4 regions of the Caulobacter sp. GW821-FHT09B11 genome follow, and region 1 is predicted to be linked to each of the others. Evidence: predicted binding sites of a transcription regulator. Region 1 holds the regulator's gene; each other region holds the start of a gene.
The links. Region 1 encodes LexA, which represses DNA repair genes until DNA is damaged. Its sites were predicted from a motif close to ATGTTCNCNANNTGTTCT; they were not measured.
Positions count from the first base shown of each region.

Region 2: a site for LexA is predicted at 1,445-1,462, ahead of AC07N1_RS13755 (YifB family Mg chelatase-like AAA ATPase). Genes of this name have one in related genera too.
Region 3: a site for LexA is predicted at 4,633-4,650, ahead of recA (recombinase RecA). Genes of this name have one in related genera too.
Region 4: a site for LexA is predicted at 5,226-5,243, ahead of AC07N1_RS22165 (putative DNA modification/repair radical SAM protein). Genes of this name have one in related genera too.

Region 1 covers NZ_JBWKPK010000004.1:52,277-59,355, reverse strand. Annotated here, with positions in the region: gene AC07N1_RS03920 (ComEC/Rec2 family competence protein) at 1-828, shown strand, start outside; gene AC07N1_RS03915 (isocitrate lyase/PEP mutase family protein) at 879-1,652, shown strand; gene AC07N1_RS03910 (DUF6882 domain-containing protein) at 1,654-2,130, opposite strand; gene AC07N1_RS03905 (bifunctional helix-turn-helix transcriptional regulator/GNAT family N-acetyltransferase) at 2,210-3,130, opposite strand; gene lexA (transcriptional repressor LexA) at 3,304-4,011, opposite strand; gene lepB (signal peptidase I) at 4,315-5,112, opposite strand; gene trpC (indole-3-glycerol phosphate synthase TrpC) at 5,314-6,102, opposite strand; gene trpD (anthranilate phosphoribosyltransferase) at 6,099-7,079, opposite strand, start outside.
Region 2 covers NZ_JBWKPK010000016.1:94,689-101,767, forward strand. Annotated here, with positions in the region: gene AC07N1_RS13755 (YifB family Mg chelatase-like AAA ATPase) at 1-1,382, opposite strand, end outside; gene gshB (glutathione synthase) at 1,504-2,457, opposite strand; gene AC07N1_RS13765 (hypothetical protein) at 2,813-3,151, shown strand; gene AC07N1_RS13770 (DUF6980 family protein) at 3,177-3,485, shown strand; gene AC07N1_RS13775 (SirB1 family protein) at 3,599-4,414, opposite strand; gene AC07N1_RS13780 (YraN family protein) at 4,411-4,815, opposite strand; gene rsmI (16S rRNA (cytidine(1402)-2'-O)-methyltransferase) at 4,812-5,684, opposite strand; gene hemW (radical SAM family heme chaperone HemW) at 5,742-6,893, opposite strand; partial or broken gene AC07N1_RS13795 (hypothetical protein) at 6,917-7,006, shown strand; gene rdgB (RdgB/HAM1 family non-canonical purine NTP pyrophosphatase) at 7,026-7,079, opposite strand, start outside.
Region 3 covers NZ_JBWKPK010000011.1:140,672-147,750, forward strand. Annotated here, with positions in the region: gene alaS (alanine--tRNA ligase) at 1-1,994, opposite strand, end outside; gene AC07N1_RS10775 (hypothetical protein) at 2,281-2,841, shown strand; gene recA (recombinase RecA) at 3,459-4,529, opposite strand; gene AC07N1_RS10785 (EAL domain-containing protein) at 4,781-6,382, shown strand; partial or broken gene AC07N1_RS10790 (GAF domain-containing protein) at 6,546-7,079, shown strand, end outside.
Region 4 covers NZ_JBWKPK010000037.1:35,589-42,667, forward strand. Annotated here, with positions in the region: gene AC07N1_RS22145 (M28 family metallopeptidase) at 1-1,073, opposite strand, end outside; gene AC07N1_RS22150 (DEAD/DEAH box helicase) at 1,261-3,957, shown strand; gene pdeM (ligase-associated DNA damage response endonuclease PdeM) at 3,957-4,664, shown strand; gene AC07N1_RS22160 (hypothetical protein) at 4,846-5,136, opposite strand; gene AC07N1_RS22165 (putative DNA modification/repair radical SAM protein) at 5,255-6,475, shown strand; gene AC07N1_RS22170 (UdgX family uracil-DNA binding protein) at 6,475-7,079, shown strand, end outside.

The sequences.
Region 1 (7,079 bases):
GCCATGCAGCACTTCAACCGCGTCGCCGTCTGGGGGCTGCCGGCCAATCTGGCGGTCTCGCCGCTGTCGTCCTTCGTGATCATGCCGTTCCTGGCGGTCGGCGCCGTGCTGGAGCCGCTGGGCCTGGGCGCGCCGTTCCTGGCCGTGGCCGGCTGGGGCATCGACGCCATGACCGCCATCGCCCGCTGGTTCGCGAGCGCGCACGGCGCCCAACAGGTCGTCGCCAGCGGCCCGCCCTTCACCCTGGCTCTGTCGTTCCTGGGCATCATGCTGCTGTGCCTGTGGAAGGGCCGGCTGCGCTGGCTGGGCGTTCCGCTGGCCCTGGCCGTCGCCCTCTGGCCGCGCCCGGCGCCGCCCGATCTGTGGATTTCCGCAGACGGCGCCACGGCCGCCGCGCGCCGGGGCGGGGAGGCCGTGCTGCTGCGCCCCGACGCCCGTCGCTTCGGCGCCGATCTCTGGGCCCGCCGCCGGGGTCTGACGCCCATCGCCGGCAAGGACTTCGCCTGCGACCGCGTCTCCTGCACGCCGCTGCCGTCGGCCCCGGTCGCAGCCAGTCTGTCCTGGACCCGCCGTGCGCCCGACTTCGCCGCCTTGCAGCGCCTTTGCGCCGGCGCGCAGGTAGTGGTGCTGCGCGGACCCCGGCCCGCCGTCCTGCCGGCCGCCTGTCACGACGCCGTCGTGCTGGCGGGCGAGGATTTCGCCGCCGGCGGATCGGCGGAGCTCTGGCGTCGTCGCGACGGCTGGTGGATCGTCTGGGCCCAGCCCCTGCGCGGCGCGCGACCCTGGGTGGCGACTGCTGACAGGAATGCGCAAGAACCGGGCGGATAGTCACGGCCGGCGGCCGTAAGGACTCGCGCCTCGTACTGAAGGAAGACCCGATGACCGACGCCACTGAGTTCGCCGCCAAGTTCGCTGGAAGGCGGGCCGCCTTCCGCGCCCTGCACGCCGACGGCTTCTTCGCCCTGCCCAATCCGTGGGACGCCGGCGGCGCGGTCCGCCTCCAGAAGCTGGGCTTCAAGGCCCTGGCCTCGACCAGCGCCGGCATGGCCTGGTCCTGGGGCCGCGCCGACGGCGAAGTCAGCGTCGACGAGGTGCTGGAGCACCTGCACGGGCTGGTCGCGGCCACCGACCTGCCGGTCAACGCCGACTTCGAGGCGGGGTTCGCCGATACGCCCGAGGGCGTCGCCGCCAATGTCGCCCGAGCGGTCGAGACCGGCGTCGCCGGCCTCTCCATCGAGGACCGCACCGGCAGGGACCTCTACGACCTGCCCGAGGCCGTCGCCCGCATCGCCGCCGCCCGCGCGGCCATCGACGCCTCGGGCCAGGACGTGATCCTGGTCGGCCGCACCGAAGGCTTCCTGATCGGCCGCGACGACCTCGCCCCGACCATCGAGCGGCTCAAGGCCTACGCCGAGGCCGGCGCCGACTGCCTCTACGCGCCGGGCGTGACGAAGTACGACGACATCGCCGCCATCGTCGCGGCCGTGGCGCCCAAGCCGGTCAACGTGCTGCTGTGGGGGCCGAACATGAAGCTCGCCGACCTGCCGGGCCTGGGCGTTCGCCGCGCCAGCACCGGCGCGGCCCTGGCCGCGGCGGCCTGGGCCGGCTTCGACGCGGCGGCCAAGGCGTTGGCGGAAGGCGCGGGGCTCTAGGTCAGCTCGCCCAGGCCACGCTGGTGTAGGTCAGGAACAGACCGCCGCCTTCGTCCCTTGGCGGCCGATAGCCGCCCAGGGCTCCAGTGACGCGGGCCATGACGGCGGTCAGTTCCCACCCCAGCGCGTTGAGGTCGTCGTCTTCATTGACATAGTCGTGGGTCAGTTCGCAGACGCCGTGTTCCTCGCCGAAGGCGCGGACGCGTTCAGCCTCGGCCGTCACGCCCTCGGGCCAATGGCTGTTGGCCCACGACCACAGCCAGTTGCCAGCCTTCAGGCTGGTGGTGCCGACGACCTGGATCTCGGCGATCACCTTGGCGACGCCGTTTTCCGAGAAGGTCAGGGTTCCCGCATCGACGTCGTAGTCGAAGCGCGGCCAGTCCCCGAGCCTGAATTCGGCCCGCAGCCGCGCGTTCTTTTCCTCAAGCTCATGGACGGCCTCATGTCGCCAGTCGGGATACCAGTCCGGGTGGTCCATGCAGCCTTCGCGGTCGTGCTTGCGGGTGGCGCAGGCTGTCAGCTTGGCCGTGGAGGCGCAAGCCGGCCAGGCCGACGCTCTACAGGTCCAGCGACCAGGTCTGGTCGATCAGGTCGTGACCGAACTGGCGGCCGGGCGCCTCGTGGGTCAGCTGGAAACCGGCTTGCTCGTAGAGCCGGCGCGCGGCGGTCAGCACGCTGACGGTCCAGAGGTCCAGCCGCGCATAGCCCAGCGCCCGGGCGCGCGCGACGCAGGTCTCGACCAGCCGCCGGCCCACGCCGAGCCCACGCGCCTGGGCCTCTACATAGAGCAGGCGCAGCTTTGCGACGCCGGGCGCATCGCCGCGCACCAGGAAGATCGAGCCGACCATCCGGCCGCCCGCCTCGGCGATCCAGGCGTCGTCCCTAGCGGGATCGAAGTTGCGGTGGAAGTCGGCCAGGATGCCGGCCACCAGGGCCTCGTAGTCGCCGTTCCAGCCGTATTCGCTCGCATAGAGCACCGCCTGGCGCGAGGCGACCAGGCCAAGATCGCCGGGCCGCAAGGCCCGCAGCACGACCTCGGGCGCGCCGCCCTCGAACACCTCGTTGATTGCCCCGGCCGCATCCAGCAGCCGCGCCCGCTGCAGCGGATGCAGGCCCTCGATAAGGGCGCCGATGCTGGCGCGGGTGTTGGCCTCCAGGGCGGCGAAGGTCGCGCGGCCCTCGTCGGTCAGGGTCAGCAGCTGGTGGCGGCCGTGCGCCGGGTTCTCGCGCGCCGTGACCAGGCCCCGTTCGGAAAAGCGCTTGATCGTGCGGCTGACCTGGGCCGGATCCAGCCGCAGGGCGCGGGCAATGTCGGCGGCCATCGGGGCGGTCCGGTTCGCCAGTTCGTAGAGAATGCGCGCCTCGCTCAGCGTGAACGGGCTGCCGTCATAGCTGGCGTCGAGCAGGCCCAGGCGGCTGGTGTAGACGCGGTTGAAGGCGCGCAGGGTGGCGACGTCGGTGTCGTGGCGATCGGTCATGCGGCCCCCAATGTTGATTGCGTCAATATTAGGTGATTATTGATCGAGTCAACACTGGCCGCGCGACGCCCTGGATCGCATGCGCTCGTCAGCGACCACGGCGCGCGTCCCCGCAACGGAAAAGGGCGCGACCTTGCGATCGCGCCCTCGAACCGTCGTGTCGGCCTGAACCGTCAGTGATAGCGGCGGATCAGACCCACCAGCTTGCCCTGCACCTCGACCTGGTCGGGGCCGAAGATGCGGGTCTCGTACTTGGGGTTGGCCGCTTCCAGAGCGATCGAGCCGCCCTTCTTGCGCAGGCGCTTCAGCGTGGCTTCCTCGCCAACCAGGGCCACGACGATCTCGCCGCTGTTGGCCGTGTCGCCCTTGCGGATGATCACATAGTCGCCGTCGAGGATGCCGGCCTCGATCATCGAGTCGCCCTGCACCTCAAGCACGTAGTGCTCGCCGCCGCCCAGCATGCTCTCGGGCACCGGCAGGCGGTCGCGCTCGTGCTGGATGGCGTCGATCGGCGTGCCGGCGGCGATGCGGCCCAGGATCGGCAGTTCGCGGCTGTCATTGGCGATCGGCAAGGCGGGGGCGGGGGCCGAAGGAGCGGGACCGCCGCCTTCCAGCACCTGGGGCCGGAACGCGCCTCGGCCCTTGGGCGGGGCGGCCGTCGTGGCCTGCTGCGGCAGCTTCACCACCTCCAGCGCCCGGGCCCGGTGGGCCAGGCGGCGGATGAAGCCGCGCTCTTCCAGGGCGGTGATCAGCCGGTGGATGCCCGACTTCGACGCCAGATCCAGGGCCTCCTTCATCTCGTCGAAGGAGGGGGAGACGCCGGTCTCCTTGATCCGTTCGTGGATGAACATCAGCAGCTCGTGCTGCTTGCGGGTGAGCATGACGGCCTCGCAAGTCGTCGCGGAACAAACCGCAAACCTTGCGAATGTTCTCTAGGTGTTCTTGGTTAAGGTCAAGTGAATTACGGCGACCGGCGTTCTGCCAGATCGCTGGCGACGATTCTGTCAGGACCTCGGCCTTAAATGACTGATTTACGTCGGATAAGTCCGTCGTTCTCAGTCGGACGGACGCGGCCGTGAAACCATACCGGGCCGTGATTTTCCGTAGACGGTGCGATCGCGTCGCGTCCCGAGCCGCGAAAATATCGCCGCCGAGACCGTGATTCCTGGCCGGTAGCCGCCGATTCACAGCCGCTGGAACGACCGATTCCATCGCGGACCGGCGCCGCTTTCCCACGAGAACACCACCATCTCGGCGCGGCCGACGAGGTTCTCGAACGGCACGAAGCCCATGCCGATCTGCGCCGGCAGATTGGCGTCCACCGCCGGGTTCCAGGCGCAGCGGGCCTGGCCGGCCGGGATCGGGCCTGGGTCGAAGCGGCTGTCGAGCGAGTTGTCGCGGTTGTCGCCCATCATGAAGTAGCAGCCCTCGGGCACGCGATAGACGGCGGTGTTGCCGGCCGCCGTGCGCGGGCCGTAGCTATTGGCCAGATGGGTCTTGCCGCCCGGCAGGGTCTCGACGAAACGCTCGGCCGGCAGCACGCCGAACGGGGTGTCCTCCATCCGCGTGCCCAGCGCCTGCTGCGTGACCGGCGCGCCGTTGATGCGCAGCACCCCGTCCACCACCTGCAGCTCGTCGCCGGGCAGGCCGACCAGGCGCTTGATGACGTCGGTGCGGCCGTCGCCCGGCTTCTTGAACACCACCACGTCGCCGCGGGCGGGCTCGCGCCCCATCAGCCGGCCATGGCCGATCGCCGGGCTGAACGGCGCCGAATGGCGGCTCCAGCCATAGGCGAACTTGTTCACGAGAATGCGGTCGCCGACCAGCAGGGTCGGCTCCATCGAGCCCGAGGGGATCACGAACGGCTGGCACAGCACCGTGCGCGGCACCAGCACGATGGCCGCCGTCAGCGCCAGGGTCCTGGCCCATTCGAGCAGGTGCGCGCCCAGTTTCGAGCGAAGCGACGTCTTGCCGGCGGTCATGCGAAAAGCCCCTCGATGTCGAACACCGAGGGGCATTGAGAAGCGCGAGCTTGGCCGAAACGTGGCCGAGCGCCGTTATGTGGTGAGTGGCGAAAACCTCGTCCTTCGACAAGCTCAGGATGAGGTTTTTCTACCGCCCGAGCCTGCCATGGTCCTCATCCTGAGTCTGTCGAAGGACGAGGGCCGCGCACCGGATCCGGATCAGCCGATCAGCTCGCGCGTGGCGGCGGTGACGTCGGCCTGGCGCATCAGGCTTTCGCCCACCAGCATGGCCGTAGCCCCGCAGGCCTCCATCCGCACCACGTCGGCATGGGTGAAGAGGCCGCTTTCGGTGACCAGCAGCGAGCCGGCCGGGGCCAGCTTGGCGAGGCGCTCGGTGACGGCTAGGTCGACGACGAAGCTCTTGAGATCGCGATTGTTGACCCCGAACAGCGTCGCGCCCAGCTTGCCGGCGCGCTCGGTCTCGGCCTCGTCGTGCACCTCGACCAGGGCGTCCATGCCCAGGCGCGTCGCCTCGGCCATCAGCTCGGCGGCGAGATGGTCGTCGATCATAGCCAGGATCACCAGGATGGCGTCGGCGCCCAGGGCGCGGCTCTCGGCCACCTGCCAGGGATCGACCAGGAAGTCCTTGCGGATGCAGGGCAGGGCGGTCGCCGCGCGGGCGGCCACCAGGTACTCGTCGGCGCCCTGGAAGCTCGGGCCGTCCGTCAGCACGGAAAGACAGGCCGCGCCGCCGTCCTCGTAGGCTTTCGCCAGCACCGGCGGATCGAAGTCGGCGCGGATCAGGCCCTTGGACGGCGAGGCCTTCTTGATCTCGGCGATCAAGGAGAGCTTGCCCGGCGCGTGCCTGGCTTCCAGCGCCGCCTTGAAGCCGCGCGGAGCCGAAGCGGTCTTGGCGGCGGCCTCGACGTCGCCCTGCGAGCGCACGGCCTTCCGGCCGGCGACGTCCTCACGCTTGTAGTCGGCGATCTTGGCGAGAATGTCGGTCATGCGGGCTGTACTTCGGAATTGGTGGCGGCCACGAGGCCGGCGAGGGCGGCCTTGGCGCGGCCGTCGTCGAGCACGGCGCCGGCCAGCTCCACGCCTTCGCGCAGGGTCTCGACCTTGTCGGCCACCAGGAAGGCGGCGGCGGCGTTTAGCAGCACGATGTCGCGATAGGCGCCGGTCTCGCCGTCGAGCAGGCGGGTCAGGGCTGCGGCGTTGAAGGCGGGATCGCCGCCGGTGATCTCGGCCAGCGAGGCGCGCTGCAGGCCCACGGCCTCGGGCGTGATGGTGAAGAGGCGGATCGCCCCCTCGCGCCATTCGGCCACCTCGGTCTCGCCGGTGATGGTCAGCTCGTCCATGCCGCCGCCGTGCACCGACCAGGCGCGCTCGGCGCCCAAAGCCCCCAATGCACGAGCGATCGGCTCGACGAAGCGCGGGGCCGAGACGCCCACCACCTGCCGCCTGGCGCCGGCCGGATTGGTCAGCGGGCCCAGCAGGTTGAAGATGGTGCGGAAGCCCAGCTGCTGGCGGATCGGGGCCACGTGCTTCATCGCCCCGTGGTGCGACTGGGCGAACAGGAAGCAGATGCCGGCGCTGTCGAGCGCGGCGCGCTGCTGGACCAGCGTCGCGTCGATATTGACGCCCAGGGCCGCCAGCACATCGGCGGTGCCCGACTTGCTGGTCACCGCGCGGTTGCCGTGCTTGGCCACCTTGAGGCCGCCGCCGGCGGCGACGAAGCCCACGGCGGTGGAGATGTTCAGGGTGTGCAGGCCGTCGCCGCCGGTGCCGCAGACGTCGACCACGTCATACGGGTGCTCCAGGTGCACGGCCGCGCGGCGCATGGCGCGGGCGCAGGCGGCGATCTCGCCCACCGTCTCGCCGCGCAGGCGCATGGCGGTCACCGCCGCGGCCACCTGGGCCGGGGTCGGTTCGCCGCGCAGGCAGGCGCTGAAGAAGACTTCGGCGTCGTCTTCCGAAAGGGT
Region 2 (7,079 bases), on a different contig from region 1:
GCTTCGGCGGCGCGGGTCAGCAGGGTGCGGCCGGGCTCGTCGAGGGCGCAGATGCGCTCCAGCAGTTCGCCCTCGGCGCGGCCGTTCAAGACCTCGGGCGTTCCGGGCATGACGTCCTCGGCGCGCTGCGTCTGCAGCCGGCGAGCGGCCGCCACGCGGGCGGCGACCTCGGCCGAGCCTTCGCTGGAGGCCGGCAGGGCGAGGTCGGCGGCGGTGACGGCGGGCATGTCGACGGCCAGGTCGATGCGGTCCATCAGCGGACCCGACACCCGGCCCTGGTAGTCGCGCTGGCAGCGCGGAGCCTTGCCGCAGGCGCCGCGCCCGGCCCCGCCATGGCCGCAGCGACAGGGGTTCATGGCGGCCACCAGTTGCACCCTCGCCGGATAGCGGATGTGGGCGTTGGCGCGGGCGACCATCACCTCGCCGGTCTCCAGCGGCGCGCGCAGGCTGTCCAAGGCCTGGACGCCGAATTCGGGCAGTTCATCGAGGAACAGGACGCCGTTGTGAGCCAGCGACACCTCGCCCGGCTTGGCCTTCAGCCCGCCGCCGGTGAGGGCGGCCATGCTGGCGCTGTGGTGGGGGCTGCGGAAGGGGCGGGCGCGGGTGAGCGTGCCCCTGGCGATCAGCCCGGCCACCGAGTGGACCATCGAGGTCTCCAGCAACTCGCCCGAGGTCAGAGGCGGCAACAGGCCGGGCAGGCGCTGGGCCAGCATCGACTTGCCCGAGCCCGGCGGGCCGACGAACAGCAGGTTGTGGCCGCCGGCCGCGGCGATCTCCAGCGCCCGCTTGCCCTGTTCCTGGCCCTTCACGTCGCGAAGGTCTTTCGCCCGCTCGCCCTCGACCACCGGGCCGGGGGCGGGGGCGCTGAGGATCTGGCTGCCCCGGAAGTGGTTGATCAGCGCCACCAGCGAGCGCGGCGCCAGGATCCGCGTGCCGCCGGCCCAGGCGGCTTCCGGTCCGCAGGCCTCGGGGCAGATGAGGCCCAGGTCCATGGCCCCGGCCGCCATGGCCGCGGGCAGGGCGCCGGCGCAGGCGACGATGCGGCCGTCCAAAGACAGCTCGCCCATCGCCGCCCAGCCGTCGAGCGCGTCGGCCGGGATCACGCCCATGACGCCGAGCAGCGCCAGGGCGATCGGCAGGTCGAAGTGGGTGCCCTCCTTGGGCAGGTCGGCGGGGGCCAGGTTGGCGACGATGCGCTTGCCCGGCATCGACAGGCCGAGGCCGGCGAAAGCCCCGCGCACCCGCTCGCGGCTCTCGGCCACGGCCTTGTCGGCCAGACCCACCACGGCGAAGGCGACAACCCCGCCGGTCAGTTGCACCTCGACGTCGACGCGGCGCGCCTCGACGCCCTCGAACGCCACCGTGACGACCTTGGCCGCCATCCCGATCCCCCGGTTTTTGTCCTAGTTATCCACAAGTCCAGCATGCGGACCGGTTCGGAGCAAGAACAAAAATCGAACGTTTTGGGAAAGTGTGACGATTCAGTATACTAGCGCCACTTGTTCACGCAGAAGTTGATCGAATGGCTTCGATCCGATCCCAGAGGATCGCGGCGGCGTCGATTCCGCTGAACCGCTTCAACTGCTGCGCGCCGGTGGGCGAGGTGACGTTGATCTCGGTCAGGTACTCGCCGATCACGTCGATGCCGACGAACAGCAGGCCGCGCTTCTTCAGTTCCGGGCCGATGATGGCGCACAGCTCCTTGTCGCGGGCGGTCAGCTCGACGGCCTCGGCGCGGCCGCCGACGCGCAGGTTCGAGCGCACCTGGCCGGCGGCCGGCACGCGGTTGATCGCGCCCACCGGCTCGCCGTCGACCAGCAGCACGCGCTTGTCGCCCTTGCTGACGGCGGGAACGAACTTCTGGGCGATGACCTGCTCGCGGCCGATCATGGCGTGCAGTTCGAGCAGGGCGTCGAGATTGGGATCGTCCGCCAGCAGACGAGCCACGCCCGAGCCGCCGCCGCCGTAGAGGGGTTTCAGGACGATGTCGCCGTGACGGGCGCGGAAGTCGTAGATCGCCTCGTGGTCCGAGGTGATCAGGGTCGGCGGCTGCACGCCGGGGAAGTCGGTGACGAACAGCTTCTCGGGCGCGTTGCGCACTTCCGCGGGATTGTTCACCACCAGCGTGTGTGGGTGAACCTTTTCGAGAAAATGCGTGGCGGTGATGTAGGCCATGTCGAACGGCGGATCCTGGCGCATCAGCACCACGTCGACGTCGTCCTTCATGTCGAGCAGCACGGTCTCGCCCAGCTTGGCGTGCGCGCCCTTCTCGGCGAACACCTCCAGCGGCTGGGCGCGCGCGAACACCCGGCCGTCTTCGAGGGAGAGCTTGTCGGGCGTGTAGAACCACAGCTTATGGCCGCGGATCTTGGCCTCCATCATCATCAGGAAGGTGGTGTCGGTGTCGATGTTGATCCCCAGGACGGGATCCATCTGGACGGCGACGCGCAACGACATGGGGACTCCTGGGGCGTTTTGACTTGCGCGCACAGGTACACGGTTCCGGGGCGCTGGTGTCTAGTTAAGTCGAAGCGGCGCGATTGCGAGGGGGAAGGGCGGCGCTTCTCTCGCTTTCCCGTTTCCTCCTCCTGCCTTCCTCGACCTTGCGCCGAGGACCCATCGTCCAGCCGCTCAGATCGTGCAGGATTGTCGGAGATCTGAGCTGTCGCCGGCATGGGCCCTCGCCACGAGGGCGAGGGAGGCGAATTAGGGGGGCGATCAGTTCAAGCGCACCCGCTCCCGCGCGGCGCGGTCCCCAATTGCGGCCCCGACCCGTTGTGAAACCCGGCGGCGTCAGCTCTATGGTCTGCGCATGCGCTATCTCTTTAGATTTGGATTTGAGAGCCCGGACGAGTTTGTCGCCAATCGTGACGGCGGCTGGGATCATGAATCCAGCGAGGCTGTCTGGATCGATGCCCCCTCCGCTGACGCGGCGCTGGCCTGGGGGCAGGCGCTGGCTGAGGGCTTTGTCGAGAAGCTGTTCGAGCTGGCCAATGCCGAGGGCTACTCGTGGCAGGCCCAAGGGTTCGCCAGTTGGATCGAGAGCGAAGCGTCGGTGCTGGAGCGGGCGCGAACGTCGCCCGAGGTTTTCTCAACCGCCCACGGTCAGATGCCCGATCTAGCGGCGCTTGCCGCGTTGCGCTTGTCGTGAGCGAAGCAACGTCCGCTCACCACCCTTGGCCGCCGCGAACGACGACCGCTATTGTTGCGGCATGACACATGGAACCGGCGCCGGACACGTCAGCACGCATCCGGAAAATGAAAAGGTCGTTGTCGAGTACGACGAGGTGTTCGACGAGTACTCGGTCGAGACGCCGGGCGGGGCTTCGCGCCAACTGATCTACTTCTGCCCCTGGTGCGGTGAACGTCTACCGCTGTCCAAGCGGGATCAGTGGTTTGATGAGCTTGAGGCGCAGGGTCTCGATCCGCTGAAAGATCCAGTTCCAGAACCGTACAAAACTGCAGCTTGGCGACTGAGGCAGTAGTACCGCTTCTCACCCAATCCGCTCTTCGCGACGTCCGTTTTTCGACGCTCCGGGGCAGACTTTGGGAGGCGCTAATTCAACCGTAGCCGCACCCGCTCCCGCGCCGCCCTCTTTCAGTTCAGCCGCAGCCGCACGCGTTCGCGTGCGGCTCGGGCCGCGATCGTCGCCCCGCCGTCCAGGGTCTGCGCGCGCGACAGGGCTTGCAGCGCCCCGGCCAGGGCGCCCTGGCCTTCGCGGGCGGCGGCGACGTCGAGCCAGGGGTGGTGGTCGGTGGGGTCGAGCAGGGCGCGGCGCAGGGCCGAGCGCTCGGCGCGGGCCCAGTCGCGGGCCTGCTGGGCGCGGGCGAAGATGTTGTTCTGCAGGCGGATCAGCACGGCGCGGTCGGAGATCGGGGCCATCAGCTGGTCCAGGCGCGCGGCGACGTCGGGCATCAGGCCGGTGCGCAGGGCCCGGCGCGACAGCTCCGACGGCAGCACCACCCGGCCCTCGCTGAACGGATCCAGCGCCAGCGGACCCTCGTCGGTCTCGATGCGCAGCAGGAAGTGGCCGGGGAAATCGACGCCGAACACCTCCAGCCCGGCCTGGCGGGCGGCGTGGATGTAGAAGACGCCGAGCGCCACGGGCAGGCCCTTGCGGCGCCCGGCGATGGCGATGACGTCGGCGTTGTCGGGGTGGTCGTAGGTCAGGAGGTCGCCGGTCAGGCGCAGGTCGCCGGACATGGTCTCGGCGATCGCCTCCTCGGGCGACTCGCTTTGCAGCCGGGCCTTCAGGCGCTCGACCGACGAGCGGGCGAGATCGAGGGCCGGCTGCTCGTCGCGGTCGGGATCATCGTGCACGGCGCAGGCCAGGGCCGCCTCGAACAGCGGAAAGCCGTCGTCGTCGTGCTCGCCGGCGCGGGTGAGGATTTCCTCCGCTTCCTCGCGGATCATGCCCAGGCCCTCCCGTCGTCCGGCCAGGCGTCGGGCACGTGGCGAGGCGGGCGGCCGGGCGACAGGGCCATCAGGTCCAGGCGCACGGCCATGCCCTTCAGCCCGGCGCGCGAGGCCGCGGCCAGCGCGCCCGCCCGGCGCAGGCGCATCCGTTGTTCGAAGCTCACCGCTTCCAGCGCCGCCTCCAGGCTCGTCCGGCTCTTGACCTCGACAACGATCAAGACGCGTCCGCGTTGCGCGAGGATGTCGATCTCGCCCGCGCGAGTGGCCAGGCGGAAGCCGAGAATGCGGTAGCCCTTCAGCATCAGCCAGACGGCGGCGATCGCTTCGGCCCGGCGGCCGGAGCGGCGGGCGGCCGCGCCGCGTGCGCTGCGGATCTCGCGGAAGGGACCGGCCGTCATCCGGCCTCCTTCAGGGCCAGGGCCTGACGATAGAGGTCCTTGCGCGACAGGCCCAGCGCCTTGGCCACTTCCGAGGCGGCCTCGCCCAGGGGCAGGCGGCTCATAGCCTCGCGCAGGGCGGCCTCGGCGTCGTCGGCGCTGGCGGCCTTCTCCTCGCCGGGACCCACGAGAATGACGATCTCGCCCTTGGGGGCCTCGAAGCGGGGGTCGACGGCCAGCTCGCCCAGCGGGCCGCGCACGCAGGTCTCGTAGAGCTTGGTCAGTTCACGGCACACCGCGGCCGGACGATCGGCGCCGAACACGGCGGCCATGTCGGCCAGCGCGTCGTCCACCCGCGAGGCGCCCTCGAAGAAGATCAGGGTGGCGCGGACGTTGGCGAATTCCTCGAGGAAGGTCTTGCGCGCACCGCTCTTGGGCGGCGGGAAGCCGGCGAACAGGAAGCGGTCGGTCGGCAGGCCGGCCAGGGTGAGCGCCGCCAGGGCCGCCGAGGCGCCGGGGATCGGGAACACCGGATGGCCGGCCGCGATGGCCTCGCGGGCCAGGCGGTAGCCGGGGTCGGAGACCATCGGCGTGCCGGCGTCCGAGACCAGGGCCACGCGCTCGCCGGCCTCCAGCCGCTCCAGGATGGCCGGGATGGCGCGCTCGGCCACGTGCTCGTCGTGGCGCTCCAGCCTGGTCTTGATGGAATAGGCCGACAGCAGCTTGCCGGTGACGCGGGTGTCCTCGGCCAGCAGCAGGTCGCAGGCGGCCAGCACGTCGAGCGCCCGCAGGGTGATGTCGCGCAGGTTCCCGATCGGCGTGGCCACGAGATAGAGGCCGGGCGCGAGGGGGGCGTCGGACAGGACGGGCGGGGGAAGCAGACGGCTCAAGACGCGAAACTATCCTTGTGTGGGGCGCCGCCCCGGAGAAGGTGTCGCGAACAGTTATCAGGTCGCCAGCATGCCCGTAAGCCGGTCGAGCACGAGCCTGCCCTGACGCGTGGCGCGCAGACGATCAGGGTCATCGACCAGAAGGCCGGACTCGACCAGCGATTTCACCTTGGGCGTGTCCGCGCGCAGGTCGAGGGCGGCCATCTCGGCAAAGGCCACGCCGTCGTCGATGCGCAGGCCCAGCAGCAGGCGTTCCTCGGCGGCCTCGACGGCGGAAAGGTCCTCGCGCTCGAAGCCGGTCCCGTCGCGGGTCACGGCGGCGATGTAGTCGGCGATCTTCGCGCGGGCGGTGGTGGCGACCTTGCCGCTCTCCAGCGTGAGGCGTCCGTGGGCGCCGGGGCCGACGCCGACATAGTCGACGCCCCGCCAGTAGACGAGGTTGTGGCGCGAGCGGGCGGCCGCGCCCCGGGCGTGGTTCGACACCTCGTAGGCGTCGAAGCCGGCGGCCTCCAGCACCTCCTGCGTGGTCTCGAACAGCTGGGCGGCCAGGTCCTCGTCGGGCGGGACGATCCTGCCGCGTCCCACCGCGCGGTCGAAGGCGGTGCCGGCCTCGATGGTCAGCTGGTAGGGCGAGACGTGCTCGGGGCCGTAGGCCAGCATCTCTCCCAGCTCCTCGCGCCAGGCGGCGTCGGTCTGGCCGGGACGGGCGTAGATCAGATCAACCGACAGGCGCGGGAAGAGGCGCGCGGCCGTGGCGATGGCGCGCCTGGCCGAGCCGGCGTCGTGGTTGCGGCCCAAGAGCTTCAGCGAGGCGTCGTCCAGCGCCTGGACGCCCAGCGACAGCCGCGCGACGCCCGCCTCCGCCAGCGCCTCGAAGCGACCGGCCTCGGCGTCGGTGGGATTGGCCTCGAGGCTGATCTCCAGGTCGTCGGTGGGCGACCACAGCGTCTTGGCGGTCTCGATGACGCGGGCGACGGCGGCCGGGTCCATCAGCGAGGGCGTGCCGCCGCCGAAGAAGATCGACAGCAGGCGGCGGTCGCCCGTCAGGGCGCGCTGGGCGGTCATGTCGGCGACGATCGCGTCGGCCAGAGCCGCCTGCTCGTCGGTCCGCCCCCGGTCGCGCACGACGTTGAAGTCGCAATAGGGGCAGATGCGGGCGCAGTAGGGCCAGTGGACGTAGAGGCCTAGGGGAGGGAGGGCGGGCGTCATGCGGCCATCACCGAGGGGGCGAAATCCTCGTCCTTCGACAGGCTCAGGATGAGGATTTCTACTGCGGCCTCAGCACTAGCCCTCATCCTGAGCTTGTCGAAGGACGAGGGCGGGCCCGCGGCCTGTGCGACCTCACTCAAACAGCGCCGCCTTCAGCTTTTCGAAGGCCACGGCGCGGTGGCTCAT
Region 3 (7,079 bases), on a different contig from region 1:
CCGGCTTCGGTCAGCGAGTCACCGAGGGTCAGCACGCGCACGCTGTCGCCGTACTTCTCGCCGAACAGCGCCACGGCGCCGGCCTCGATGGCCTCCTGCGGGGCCATTTCCTTGGTCTGGGCCGCCACGTTCTGACGGATGACCGCGTTCACTTCGGCCTCGATGCGCTCGATCTCGTCGGGGCTCAGCGGGCCGCCGTGGCTGAAGTCGAAGCGCATGCGCTCGCCGTCGACCATCTGGCCCTTCTGGGCGACGTGCGGGCCGAGCACATGGTGCAGGGCCGCGTGCACCAGGTGGGCGGCGGAGTGGTTGGAGCGGGTGGTGTGGCGGCGCTCGGCGTCCACCGAAGCCACGACCTGGTCGCCGACCTTCAGCGGCCCAGCCAGTTCGACGCGGTGCACGTGCAGCTCGCCGGCCTGCTTCTGGGTGTCGAGCACGCGGCTCTCGGCGCCGTTGGCCTCGATCGCGCCGGTGTCGCCGGCCTGGCCGCCGCTCTCGGCGTAGAAGCTGGTGCGGTCGAGCAGGACGTCGACGGTCTGGCCGGCCGAGGCGGACTCGACCTCGGCGCCGTCGGCGACGATGGCCTTGACCACGCCCGTGGTCTCGGTGGTCTCGTAGCCGACGAAGTCGGTGGCGCCGGCCTTTTCCTTGATCGAGAACCAGGCGGCGGCCGCGCCCTGCTGGCCCGAGCCGGCCCAGTTGGCGCGGGCCATCTGGCGCTGGCGGTCCATGGCCACGTCGAAGCCGTCGGTGTCGACCGTGATGCCCTTGGCGCGCACGGCGTCCTGGGTCAGGTCGAGCGGGAAGCCGTAGGTGTCGTAGAGCTTGAAGGCGGTCTCACCGTCCAGCACGCCGCCGCTTTCGAGCCCGGCGGTAGCTTCGTCAAGAAGCCCCATGCCGCGGCCCAGGGTGACGCGGAAGCGCTCTTCCTCCTGGCGCAGGGTCTCGACGATCGAGGCTTCGGCGCGGCGCAGTTCCGGATAGGCCTGGCCCATCTCGGCCACCAGGGTCGGGGCCAGGCGGTGCATCAGGGGCTCTTGCGCGCCCAGCAGATAGGCATGGCGCATGGCCCGGCGCATGATCCGGCGCAGCACATAGCCGCGGCCTTCGTTCGACGGGGTGACGCCGTCGGCCAGCAGGAACGATGACGAGCGCAGGTGGTCGGCGATCACGCGGTGCGACGGGGCCTGGTCGCCCTCGGCCTTCACCCCGGTCAGTTCGACCGAAGCGGCGATCAGGGCCTTGAACAGGTCGATGTCGTAGTTGTCGTGCTGGCCCTGCAGGACGGCGGCGATGCGCTCCAGGCCCATGCCGGTGTCGATCGACGGCTTGGGCAGCGACAGGCGCTCGCCGCCGGCCAACTGCTCGAACTGCATGAAGACGAGATTCCAGATCTCGATGAAGCGGTCGCCGTCCTCATCGGGGCTGCCCGGAGGGCCGCCGAAGATGCCTTCGCCGTGGTCGTAGAAGATTTCCGAGCACGGGCCGCAGGGGCCGGTGTCGCCCATGGACCAGAAGTTGTCGCTGGTCGGGATGCGGATGATCTTGTCGTCGGACAGGCCGGCGATCTTCTTCCACAGATCGGCCGCCTCGTCGTCGGTGTGGTAGACCGTGACCAGCAGCTTGTCCTTGGGCAGGGCGAACTCGCCGGTCAGCAGGGTCCAGGCGTGGGTGATCGCCTGTTCCTTGAAGTAGTCGCCGAACGAGAAGTTGCCCAGCATCTCGAAGAAGGTGTGGTGGCGGGCGGTGTAGCCGACATTGTCGAGATCGTTGTGCTTGCCGCCGGCGCGGACGCACTTCTGCGAGCTGGCCGCGCGCGGGTGCGCGGGCGTCTCGGCGCCGGTGAAGACGTTCTTGAACGGCACCATGCCCGCATTGACGAACAGCAGGGTCGGATCGTTCTGCGGCACCAGCGGCGCCGACGGCGTGACGGCGTGGTCGGCCTTGCCGAAGTAGTCGAGGAAGGTGCTGCGGATCTCGTTGAGGCTAGGCATCGTCGTCTCGGGAATCTCGAAAGGTCCGGTGGCTGCCGGAAGTCGGCGCTGCATAGCGCGGTTTCAAGTTTTGGGGAAATCGAATGGAAGAACCTAGCCCTATGGGGGAGGCGATCGCGTAGCGATCGGCGGGGGGCGTGTGTTGGCGGACGGCCGGTTCGGCGGAAGCTGAAAACGCCCCCCTCCGGCCCTTCGGGCCACCTCCCCCAGAGGGGGAGGATCTACGTCGCGCAGATGCTCCCCCTCTGGGGGAGCTGTCGCGGAGCGACTGAGGGGGCCGGCGGGCGTGCCCACCACCGAGAAGGAAGCTCTTGGCGCGGCGATCGCCTCGCCCCTACTGTCGCTGCACGGGAGGAACGCCATGACCGACGCCGGGATTGCGAGACGAGCAGGCGCCGTGCGGGTCGATGGACGGCGTAGGCGCGGCGGCTGGATCTTCTGGGCCGCGATCGCCGTCGCCATCGCCGCGCCGCTGATCGCCTTCGTCGCCTGGAAGCAGCGCGAGGCCGCCGGCGCCGCCGAGGCCTATTGGAGCCTGGCCGGGACGCCTTGCCCGGTCTTGACCCAGGCCGCCTTCGAGGCCCGGCAGCGCAAGCCGATGACCTTCGCTTTCGACGGCGTCGGCCTGGCGCGGGGCGCCGGCCACATGGAATGCACCCACCGGACCTACGCCCAGGCAGGCGGCAGGCGCGAGGCGCCGGTCTGCGACTTCACCGGCCCGATCGCCCTGGCCGTGAGCATCGGCAGCGAGCGGGCGTTCTACGCGCCGCCGGCTTCGGCGCGGGTGGCGGTGATCGACGGACGGCCGGTCTGCGTGCAGCGGCCGCTGACGAGGGTCGGGAATTGAGGGGCGGGGCCTGTTCATCTCCCTGTCGCGGGGAGGAAACCGGCCGGCAGATCGGAAGTTGAAACCGGCCCCCCTCCGGCGCTTAGCGCCACCTCCCCCAGAGGGGGAGGATCTTTTGGCGGCGCCTTGCGGCAGTCGCCCCTTCCTGTGATCGACGGCCGGCCGGTGTGCGTGCAGCGGCCGTGGACGAAGATCGGGGACTGAAGGGGCTGGGGCTTTTCGCCTCCCCTATCGCGGGGAGGAAACCGGCCGGGATTTTGGAAGCTGAGAACGCCCCCCCTCCGGCCCTCCGGGCCACCTCCCCCAGAGGGGGAGGATCTTTTGGTCGGCGCAGCGCCAGGAAGGTGCTTCCCCTCTGGGGGAGTGTCGCGGAGCGGCTGAGGGGGATGAGGCCCGCGTCCTGCGGCGGTCGCCCCCTCCGTCACGGCGCGTTCCGCGCCGCGCCACCTCCCCCGTTGCACGGGGGAGGATAAACGAAATCGGACGCCTGGCATGGGGTCCAGGCGTCCGGGGTCGCGGCCGTCGTGGCGGTGTAGGTCCGCCGCGGGCGTATGGCGGGGTCGCCCTCGGCGGGCGGCGGCCGCGAAACTCGGAGCAGGCGCGCCCCGAGCTGTCTCTTATTCTTCCTCGCCGTCCTCGGGACCGCCGACCAGCAGCTCTTCCTCGATCTTCTGCGAGGCCTTGCGCACGGCCATCTCGATCTCGTTGGCCAGGTCCTTGTTGTTCTTGAGGAACTCGCGGACGTTGTCGCGGCCCTGGCCGATGCGCTGGCTGTTGTAGGAGAACCAGGAGCCGGCCTTGTCGATGATGCCGCCCTTGACGCCCAGGTCGATGATTTCGCCGAGCTTCGAGATGCCCTCGCCGTACATGATGTCGAACTCGACCTCGCGGAACGGCGGGGCCACCTTGTTCTTCACCACCTTGACGCGGACGTTGTTGCCGATGATCTCGTCGCGGTTCTTGACCGAGCCGGTGCGGCGGATGTCCAGGCGCACCGAGGCGTAGAACTTCAGCGCGTTGCCGCCCGTGGTCGTTTCCGGGCTGCCGTACATCACCCCGATCTTGTGACGGATCTGGTTGATGAAGATGACGATGGTGTTGGCCTTGTTGATCGAGCCGGTCAGCTTGCGCAGCGCCTGGCTCATCAGGCGGGCCTGGAGGCCGGGCAGGCTGTCGCCCATCTCGCCTTCGATTTCGGCCTTCGGGGTCAAGGCGGCCACGGAGTCGACGACGACGATGTCGACCGCGCCCGAGCGCACCAGGGTGTCGGTGATCTCCAGCGCCTGCTCGCCGTTGTCCGGCTGGGAGACCAGCAGGTTGTCGAGATTGACGCCCAGCTTGAAGGCGTAGCCCGGATCCAGCGCGTGCTCGGCGTCGACGAAGGCCGCGGTGCCGCCGGCCTTCTGGACCTCGGCGACGACGTGCAGGGCCAGGGTGGTCTTGCCGGAGCTTTCGGGACCGTAGATCTCAATCACCCGCCCCTTGGGCAGGCCGCCGATGCCGAGCGCGATGTCCAGGCCGAGCGAGCCGGTGGAGACCGACTCCATCTCGACCTTGCCCTTTTCGCCCAGCTTCATCACCGAGCCCTTGCCGAAGGCCCGATCGATCTGCGCCAGGGCCGCTTCTAGCGCCCGCGCCTTGTCGCCTTCTTCCTTGCCCACGAGTTTCAAAGCCGCCTGACTGGTCATTGGATGATCCGCCTTATTCCATGATTCCGACCGTCCGGCCGGAAGTTCGAGCGCCTCGGCGCCCACCGCCTGTGGAATGATTAATGCGTACACATTTTGTTCTATGTTCGCAAGATGTTCTTTTTCGTTCCGGCGCGCCCGCCGGACCCGCCTGCGACGGGCGGTCGCAGCCCCATCGGCGACCCGCCCCCGTGCACGGGTCTTTAAGCTAAGGCGCGCAAGCTGCCCCTCCTCTGGGGAGAGCTCTGTCCGTGTCGATCGATCCGCGCCGCCTTCTGGGCCTGGCCTTCGCCAGCGCCGACCTTCTGCTGGAACTCGAAGGCGATCGCGTCAGCCTCGCCCTGGGCGCCGCGCAAAAGATCATGGGCAAGCCTGAAACCTCCTTGATCGGCCGCGTCTGGCGCGACCTGTTCACCGCCGCGGACCGCCCGCTGATGGACGCCGCGCTCTATGCTCTCGACGAGGGCCAGCGCCGGGGTCCGGTCACCGTCCGCGTCGCCGGGGAGCCGGAGCGCTTCGTTGGAGTCACTCTGCGGGCCCTCCCCGACAATTTCGGTCGCACCTCTATCGCGGTCACCGCCGCCCGCGCGCCCGCGGGGGGCCTGGACACCGCCGGCCTGCGCCCGCGCGAGAACTTCGAGGAGATCGCCAAGGGCCTGTTTGAAGCCGCGCGGGTCACCGGGCTCGAGCTGGAACTGGCCATGGTCGAGTTCGCCGGCCTGTCGGCCCTGCGCGAGGGCCTGAACGCGCCTGACGCCCTGGCGCTGGACATGAAGATCGCCGGCGCCGTGCGGGCCGAGTCCCACGCCGGCGCCATGGCCACCCAGGTCTCACCCGAGCGCTACGCCCTGCTGCGCGCCAAGGACGACCGACCCGAGGCCCTGGCCGCCCGCCTGACCAAGATCGCCGCCCTCGACGCCAGCGCCCATGTGGTGCCGCTGGACGGCGGGACCTCGTCGCGCGGCCTGCGGGCCCTGCGCTACGCCCTCGACGACTTCCTCCGCGAGGGCCTGAAGGACACTCCGCCCCTGACCCTGTCCGAAGCGATGAACAGGTCTGTAAAGCGCACCCTGGCCCGCGCCGGGGCCCTGGGCGCGGCGGTCAGCCAGCGCCGCTTCACCCTGGCCTACCAGCCCGTGGTCGACCTCTCGAACGGTCAGGCCCACCACCACGAGGCGCTGGTGCGCTTCGAGGACGGCGCCAGCCCCTTCGCCCTGATCCGCATGGCCGAGGAGTTCGACATCATCGAGGAGCTGGACCACGCCATCGCCGAGCAGGCGGTGCGCCGGATCGCCTCGGACCGCAACGGCGCGGTGAAGCTGGCCGTCAACGTCTCGGGCCGCACCATCGTCAGCGAGACCTTCGTCGATCACATCAACCGCCTGCTGACCCAGACGCCGGCCGCCAGGGGCAAGCTGATCTTCGAGGTCACCGAGACCAGCGCCATCGACGACCTGCCGCGCGCCAACCGCCACATCCAGGCCCTGCGCGGCCTGGGCTCGCTGGTCTGCCTGGACGACTTCGGGGCCGGCGCGGCCTCGTTCGCCTACCTGCAGGAACTGACCCTCGACATCGTCAAGATCGACGGCCGCTACGTGCGCGAGCTGGCCGGCAACAGCCGCGACGGGGCCATGGTGCGCCGCCTGGTCGAGCTGTGCCGCGACCTCAACGTCCGCACCGTCGCCGAGATGGTCGAGACCGCCGAGGTCGAGGACGTGGTCCGCAAGGCCGGCGTCGACTTCGCCCAGGGCTGGCTCTACGGCAAGCCGGCCGACCAGCCGCAGCCCTCGCAGAAGCCCGTGTCCGTGACCCCGATGGCCCGCCGCGTCGGCGTGTCGGAAGGCTGGGGCTGAGCCCCAAAAGCGCACGCGCGTTCGGCCGCCACGCTCCACCTTTTGCAAGCTTTGCCGTAATTGCGTGGAACCGTTGGCCTCGCCATGCGTCTTAAGCCACTAGCCGTGCACGCGCGTCGGCTGTCCGACGCTGCCGGTGATCGAGGGGGGCCTCAAAGTTCGCATGGACGCTGCCGATCCGGCGGAGCGTGAGGCCCATCGCCTCGCGGCGCTCCGCCGTTACGACATTCTGGACACCCCGCGCGAGGCGGCGTTCGATGAGATCGTCGCCCTGGCCGCCGAGATCTGCGGCGCGCCCATCGCCGTGGTCAACCTGATCGACGAGCACCGGCAGTTCTTCAAGGCCGAGGTGGGTCTTGGCGTGCGCGAGACGCCGCTGGAGACCTCGTTCTGCGCCAAGGCGATCCTGGAAGACGACTTCCTGCTGGTGCCCGACGCCACGCGCGACCACCGCTTCGACGGCAATCCGCTGGTCACCGGCGAGCCGCACCTGCGGTTCTACGCCGGCGCCCTGCTGAAGACCGCCGAGGGCCTGCCGATCGGCACGCTGTGCGTGCTCGACACCGCGCCCAAGGACCTGTCGCCCTTGCAGCAGCGCACCCTGCAGGTGCTGGCCCGGCAGGTGATGAACCAGCTCGACCTGCGGCTTTCGCTGCAGCACCGGGCCCAGAGCGAGCAGCTCTACCGCACCCTCTTC
Region 4 (7,079 bases), on a different contig from region 1:
AAGGCCCGCGCGACCTCGATCACCCCGGCCACGCCGATGGCGTCGTCGGCCGCGCCGGCCCGGATCGTCTTGCCCTGCGCATCCGGCGCGCCGACGCCATAGGCGTCCCAGTGGGCGGCGTACATCAGGCTCTCGTCGGCGTGGGTCGTCCCCGGCAGCCTGGCGACCACGTTGTGGCTGACCATCGCCTCGTGGGCCACCTTGTAGGCGGCCGAGAAGCTCGCGCCCTTAAGCGCTGTCGGCTTGAACGACGGATCGCGGGCGGCCGTCTTCAGGGTCTCGAAGTCCAGGCCCGAGCGCTTGAAGAGATCGACGGCCACGTCACGCTGGATCCAGCCCTGCAGCTGCAGCTTTTCCTTGGCCGGGTTCGGGCGGACGATGTCGTAGCCCTCGCCGTTCGAGGCCTTCACCGTGCTCCAGCCGTAGCCGGCCCCGAGGGTCTCGTGGACGATCAGGGCCCCCACCGCCCCGCGCCGCACGGCCTCTTCGTACTTGTAGGTCCAGCGGGCGTAATAGGTGGCCGCCTTGCCGCCGAACTTGCCGTAGGCAGGCTCGCCCTCGGCCGCTTCCAGGTCGGGATCGCTGATCAGGAAGACGGCGATCTTGCCCTTCAGGTCCGCGCCCTTGAAGTCGTCCCAGCCGCGCTCCGGTGCCGAAACGCCGTAGCCGACGAAGACCAGCGGGGCATCCTTGATCGCCACGGCGTCGACCGGCAGCAGGGTCATGACCTGCGCCTGCTCGCCCTGGGCCAGGGGCACGACGCCGCCGGCGGTGGCGAAGCTCATGGCGATCGGCCCGTCGATGCGGGTGTGCACCAGCGGCACCTTCTGGGTGTAGCTGCCAGCGTCCCCGGCCGGCTCCAGGCCCAGGGCCTTGAACTGGGCGGCGATGTAGTCGGTGGTCTTCTGCTCGGCCGGACCGCCCGGAGCGCGGCCCTGGAATTCGTCCGACGCCAGCACGCGGGTGATCTCCGACAGCCTGGCCGGATCGATCGGGCCGCTGTCGACGCTCTGGGCCAAGGCGATACCCGGCAGAGCCAGGGCGGCGGTCAGCAGAAGGGCGGCGCGGGACATGGCGAACTCCGAAAACTTTCGGGGCCGACCCTAGGAAGCTTGGCTCGCGAGGGCAAACTTCGCACGCTGTTCTGTCTACGCTTGGCGCGCGACGGGCGCCGAAACCGGCTACCATTTTCGGCTGTCGCGCGCTGGCAATGTCGATTCCCCGCCAGAAACAGAACAGGAACATGCTATAGCCCCGTCGATGGTTCCGGCCGACCTGCTTCCCCCGCGCTTTTCCGAGTGGTTCGCCGCCCGCGGCTGGGCGCCGCGCGCCCACCAGCTGGCGATGATCGAGAAGGCCAAGGCCGGCCGCGACGCCCTGCTGATCGCCCCGACCGGCGGCGGCAAGACCCTGGCGGGCTTCCTGCCCAGCCTGATCGAACTGGCCGAACGGGCGCCCCGCAACACGCCGGCCGGCATCCACACCCTCTACATCTCGCCACTCAAGGCTCTGGCCGTCGACGTCGAGCGCAACCTGATGACTCCCATCCGCGAGATGGGCCTGTCCATCGTCGCCGAGAGCCGCACCGGCGACACCGGCGAAAGCCGCAAGGCCCGCCAGCGCATCCGCCCGCCCGACATCCTGCTGACCACGCCCGAACAGCTCGCCCTGTTCTGCGCCTGGGAAGGCGCGCGCGAATACTTCGCCGACCTGTCGTGCGTCATCATCGACGAAGCCCACGCCATGTGGCCGTCCAAGCGCGGCGACCTGCTCGCGCTGGATATCGCTCGCCTCCAGCAGTTCGCGCCCCGCATGCGCCGGGTGGGCCTGTCGGCGACGGTGGACGATCCCGACCTGGTGCGCCGGTGGCTGGGTAGAAACCAAGATCCTCCCCCTTTGGGGGAGTTGGCGGCGAAGCCGACGGAGGGGGTCAGCGCCGGCCTGCGGCCGTCCCCCTCCGGCCCTCCGGGCCACCTCCCCCAAGGGGGGGGGATCGATGACGCGAAAGAACCTCCCCCCATGGGGGAGGCGGCGCATCGCGCCGGCGGGGGGGCGGTTTCAGCTTCCGAAACGCCGGACGACCTCCCCCCTCCGATCGCTTCGCGATCGCCTCCCCCACGGGGGGAGGTTTCCTCCTCCGTCGACCTCGTCCTCGGCTCCGGCGGTGCCCAGCCGGTCGTCGAGGTCCTCGTCTCCGACGGCCGCGTGCCGTGGGCCGGCCACACCGCCCAGCACGCCATGGCCGAGGTCTATGCGATCATCGCCGCCAGCCGCACGGCCCTGGTTTTCGTCAACACCCGCTTCCAGGCCGAGTTCGCCTTCCAGGAACTGTGGAAGCTCAACGACGAAGGCCTGCCGATCGCCCTGCACCACGGCAGCCTGTCGGCCGAGCAGCGGCGCAAGGTCGAGGCCGCCATGGCCCGGGGCGAGCTGCGGGCCGTCGTCTGCACCTCGACCCTCGACATGGGCATCGACTGGGGCGACGTCGACCTCGTCATCCAGCTGGCCGCGCCCAAGGGGGCCTCGCGGATGGTCCAGAGGATCGGCCGCGCCAACCATCGCCTGGACGAGCCCAGCCGCGCCCTGTTCGTGCCCGCCAGCCGCTTCGAGATGCTGGAATGCCGCGCCGCCGCCGACGCCATCCTGGAAAACCACCTCGACGGCGAGCCCGCCCGCGTCGGCGCCCTCGACGTCCTGGCCCAGCACGTCATGGGCTGCGCCTGCTCCGAGCCCTTCAGGCTGCTCGACCTCTATGACGAGGTCCGCACCGCCGGCCCCTATGCCGACCTGTCGTGGGAAGACTTCGAGACCGTCGTCGATTTCGTCTCGACCGGCGGCTATGCGCTCAAGACCTACGACCGCTTCCGCCGGATCGTGGAAGACGCCGACGGCTTCTGGAAGGCCCGCAACGCCCAGGTCGTCCAGCGCCACCGCATGAACGTCGGCGCGATCGTCTCGCCGGCGGTCGTCAACGTGCGCATCGGCGGCGGTCGCAGGCCCATGGGCGGCCGCAAGATCGGCGAGGCCGAGGAAGGCTATTTCGAGCAGCTGACCCCGGGCGACACCTTCATCTTCGCCGGCCAGGTCTGGCGGTTCAACAGCCTCGTGGGCGCCGACGCCTTCGTCACCCCCGCGCCCGACAAGGATCCGAAGATGCCCAGTTGGGGCGGCTCGAAGTTCCCGCTCTCGACCTATCTGGCCGGCCGCGTGCGCAAGATGATGCACGACGAGGCCGAGTGGCTGGCCCTGCCCCCGGACGTGCAGGAGTGGATGGCCTACCAGAAGGCCCGCTCGCTGATCCCCGACGAGGACGAGATGCTGCTGGAGACCTTCCCGCGCGGGAAGCGCTTCCACATGGTCATGTACCCCTTCGAGGGGCGGCTGGCGCATACGACGCTCGCCATGCTGCTGACCCGCCGGCTGGACCGCCTGGGCGTCGGGCCGCTGGGCTTCGTCTGCAACGACTACGCCCTCAACATCTGGTCGCTGCGGCCGATGGACGAGCTGGACCTCTCCGACCTCTTCGACCAGGACATGCTGGGCGACGACCTTGAGGACTGGCTGAACGAGAGCTTCCTGATGAAGCGCGCCTTCAAGGCCTGCGCCCTGGTCGGCGGCCTGATCGAGCGGCGCTATCCCGGCGAGGAGAAGTCGGGCCGCCAGGTCACCTTCTCGACCGACCTGATCTACGACGTGCTGCGCAAGCACCAGCCCGACCACCTGCTGCTGCGCTGCGCCCGCTCGGATGCGGCGACCGGTCAGCTGGACGTGGCGCGGCTGGGCGATCTACTGGCCCGCATCAGGGGCCGCATCCGCCATGCGGCGCTGGACAAGGTTTCGCCCTTCGCCGTGCCGATCATGCTGGAGATCGGCCGCGAGCGCGCGCCCGGCGACGCGGCCAGCGACATGATCCTGGCCGAGGCGGAGGAAGACCTGATCGCGGAGGCCCTTTCCTGATGACGAAGTTCCAGCTCAGCGACTGCGGCGGCCTGGCCGTCCTCGTAGCCGAGCGGCTCGTGCTGCTGCGCGGCTCCGGCGCCCTGTGGCTGGAGGCCGAGCGCGCCCTGGTGGTCGCCGACCTGCACTTCGAGAAGGGCTCGTCCTACGCCGCGCGCTTCGGACAGATGCTGCCGCCCTACGACACCCGCGAGACCCTGACCCGCCTCGAAGCCGAAGTCGCGGCCCTGACGCCGGCGACCTTGATCTTCCTCGGCGACAGCTTCCACGACGGCGCGGCCGAAGATCGCCTGGCCGCCGACGACGCCGAGCGCCTGCGCGCCCTCTCCATCGGCCGAGACCTGATCTGGGCGGTGGGCAACCACGACGCCGACGGTCCCCGCGCCCTGCCCGGCCAGGTGATCGACGAGCTTTCCATCGGCGGCCTGATCCTGCGCCACGAGCCCGAGCCCGGCGTCCAGCCCGGCGAGGTCGCCGGCCACCTGCATCCCGCCGCCCGCGTCTCCAGCGGTCGCGGCAGCGTGCGCAAGCGCTGCTTCGTCACCGACGGCCAGCGCCTGATCCTGCCGGCCTTCGGGGCCTATACCGGGGGCCTCAACATCCTCGACCAGGCCTTCTCCAACCTGTTCGCCGCTCCCCCACTGGCGGGGGCGCTAGGCGGCAAGCGCGTGCACGCGGTGGGGCCGCGCTCGCTGCGGCCGGACTAGGTCAGGGTCCAAGCCTCCCTACGCTCGTCATCCCGGAAAGCCCGCAGGGCTTATCCGGGACCCAGGGCCGCCGCAATTCGCCTGCGACCGCTGAAGGATGAAGCCGCCGCCCAGCCCAGTCTCCTGGGTCCCGGCTCTGCGCTTCGCTCCGGCCGGGATGACGACCTGAAGAGGCGGCGCCCTACCCCTTCGCCAGCCGCCGACGGTTGGCGCGCACCTTGGTCCGGTAGTCCCGGATCACCGCCCGCGTCGCCGCGTCCGGGGCCTGGGGCAAACCACCGGTCCAGAACTTCAGCCCGACGTCGGCCGCCGCCGCCATCTTCTCGGTGGTCATGCGGATCGCCTCGGTCTGGGCCTTCGCCCCGCCGCCGGCCAGGACCATGGTCCGCAGGCCGATGACGGCCGAGGCCTCCATCCCCAGCGCCCACGCATCAAACATCGTCGAAGGCCAGTCGTCTTTGCGGCGCGCCATGAAAGGCTCCTTTTGCTGAAAGGGGATCGCGTGGGACCGACGGTTGTTCCGCGACAGGCGACATGACGCGCGACATCACGCCGCTGGACGGAACATATGGAGAACGATACGGTAAGCGATGGCCGTTCTCGATATCCGCCGCAAGCTCTCCATCCTCGCCGACGCCGCCAAGTACGACGCCTCCTGCGCCTCATCGGGCGGGGAGAAGCGCGAATCCGTCGGCGGCAAGGGCGTGGGCTCCACCGAAGGCATGGGCATCTGCCACGCCTACGCTCCGGACGGGCGCTGCATCAGCCTCTTGAAGATCCTGCTGACCAACTTCTGCATCTACGACTGCGCCTACTGCATCAACCGGGTGTCGTCGAACACGCCCCGGGCGCGGTTCAGCGTGAAGGAAGTCGTCGACCTCACCCTCAACTTCTACAAGCGCAACTATATCGAGGGGCTGTTCCTGTCGTCGGGCGTCATTCGCAACGGCGACTACACGATGGAGGAGATGGTCCGTATCGCCAGGGCGCTGCGGCTGGACCACGACTTCCGCGGCTACATCCACCTCAAGCTCATCCCCGAGGCCTCGCCCGAACTGGCCGCGCAGGCTGGGCTCTATGCGGACCGGGTGTCGATCAACATCGAGCTGCCCCAGGACGAAAGCCTGAAGTCCCTCGCCCCCGAGAAGGACGTCGGCGACATCAAGCGGGCCATGGGCCGCATGCGCCTGGCCATCGACGAGTGCGCCGAGCCCGCCCGCACGGCGCCGCGCAAGACCTTCGCCCGCAGCCAGTCCACACAGCTGATCGTCGGCGCCGATGCGGCCAAGGACGGCGACATCCTGGCCCGCAGCGCCTCGCTCTACGGCGCCTATCGCCTCAGCCGCGTCTACTACTCGGCCTTCAGCCCGATCCCGGATTCCAGCCACCGCCTGCCGTCCAGCCGCCCGCCCCTGCTGCGCGAGCATCGCCTGTACCAGGCCGACTGGCTGATGCGGTTCTACGGCTTCGAGCAGCCGGAGATCATCGGCGCCGGCGAGGACCTCGACCTCTCCGTCGATCCCAAGACCGGCTGGGCGCTGCGTCATCGGGAGAAGTTCCCCGTCGACGTCAACGCCGCCGACCGCGAGACCCTGCTGCGCGTGCCGGGCCTGGGCGCCAAGGCCGTCGATCGCATCCTTGCGGCCCGGCGGCAGGCGCGGCTTACGATCGACGACCTCAAGCGGGTCGGCGCCGTGGTCAAGCGGGCCAAGGCCTTCGTCGTCGCCGAGGGCTGGACGCCCGGCATGGCGACCGACGGCGAGCACCTTAAGGCCCGCCTGGTCGAGCCGGCTCAGCTGAGCCTCTTCTGATGCGCGTAGTGCGGCTGGCCTCCGAGATCGACTTCGACGGCTGGCGAGCGGCCGCGCGGGCGTTGCGGGCCGAGGGCGTCGCGCCCGAGGCGGTGATCTGGACGGTGGAGCGCGACCTCTTCGAAGCCGCCCCCGCAACGCCGACCGCCAGACCGACCACCGGCGCCTTCAGCGTCCCGCCCGCCTTCGTCGAGCTGGCCCGATCCGTCGTCCTGCACCGCTCCGGCGAGCGCTTCGCCCTGCTCTATCGCCTGCTGTGGCGGCTGGAACGCGAGCCGCGCCTGATCGACAACCCGGCCGACCCCGACGTCGCCAAGGCCCGCGACATGGAAAAGGCGGTGTCGCGGGCGATCCACAAGATGCACGCCTTCGTGCGCTTCCGGCTGGTGCAGACCGACCCCGAAACCTACGCCGCCTGGTTCGAGCCGGCCCACCGCGTCACCGAGGCCGCCGCCCCGTTCTTCGCCCGCCGCTTCACCACCATGACCTGGACCATCCTCACGCCCGACGCCTGCGTGGCCTGGGACGGGCAGACCTTGCGGGTCTCCGACGGCGCCGATCCCGCCGACGCGCCGGCGGAGGATGCGCAGGAAGAACTCTGGCG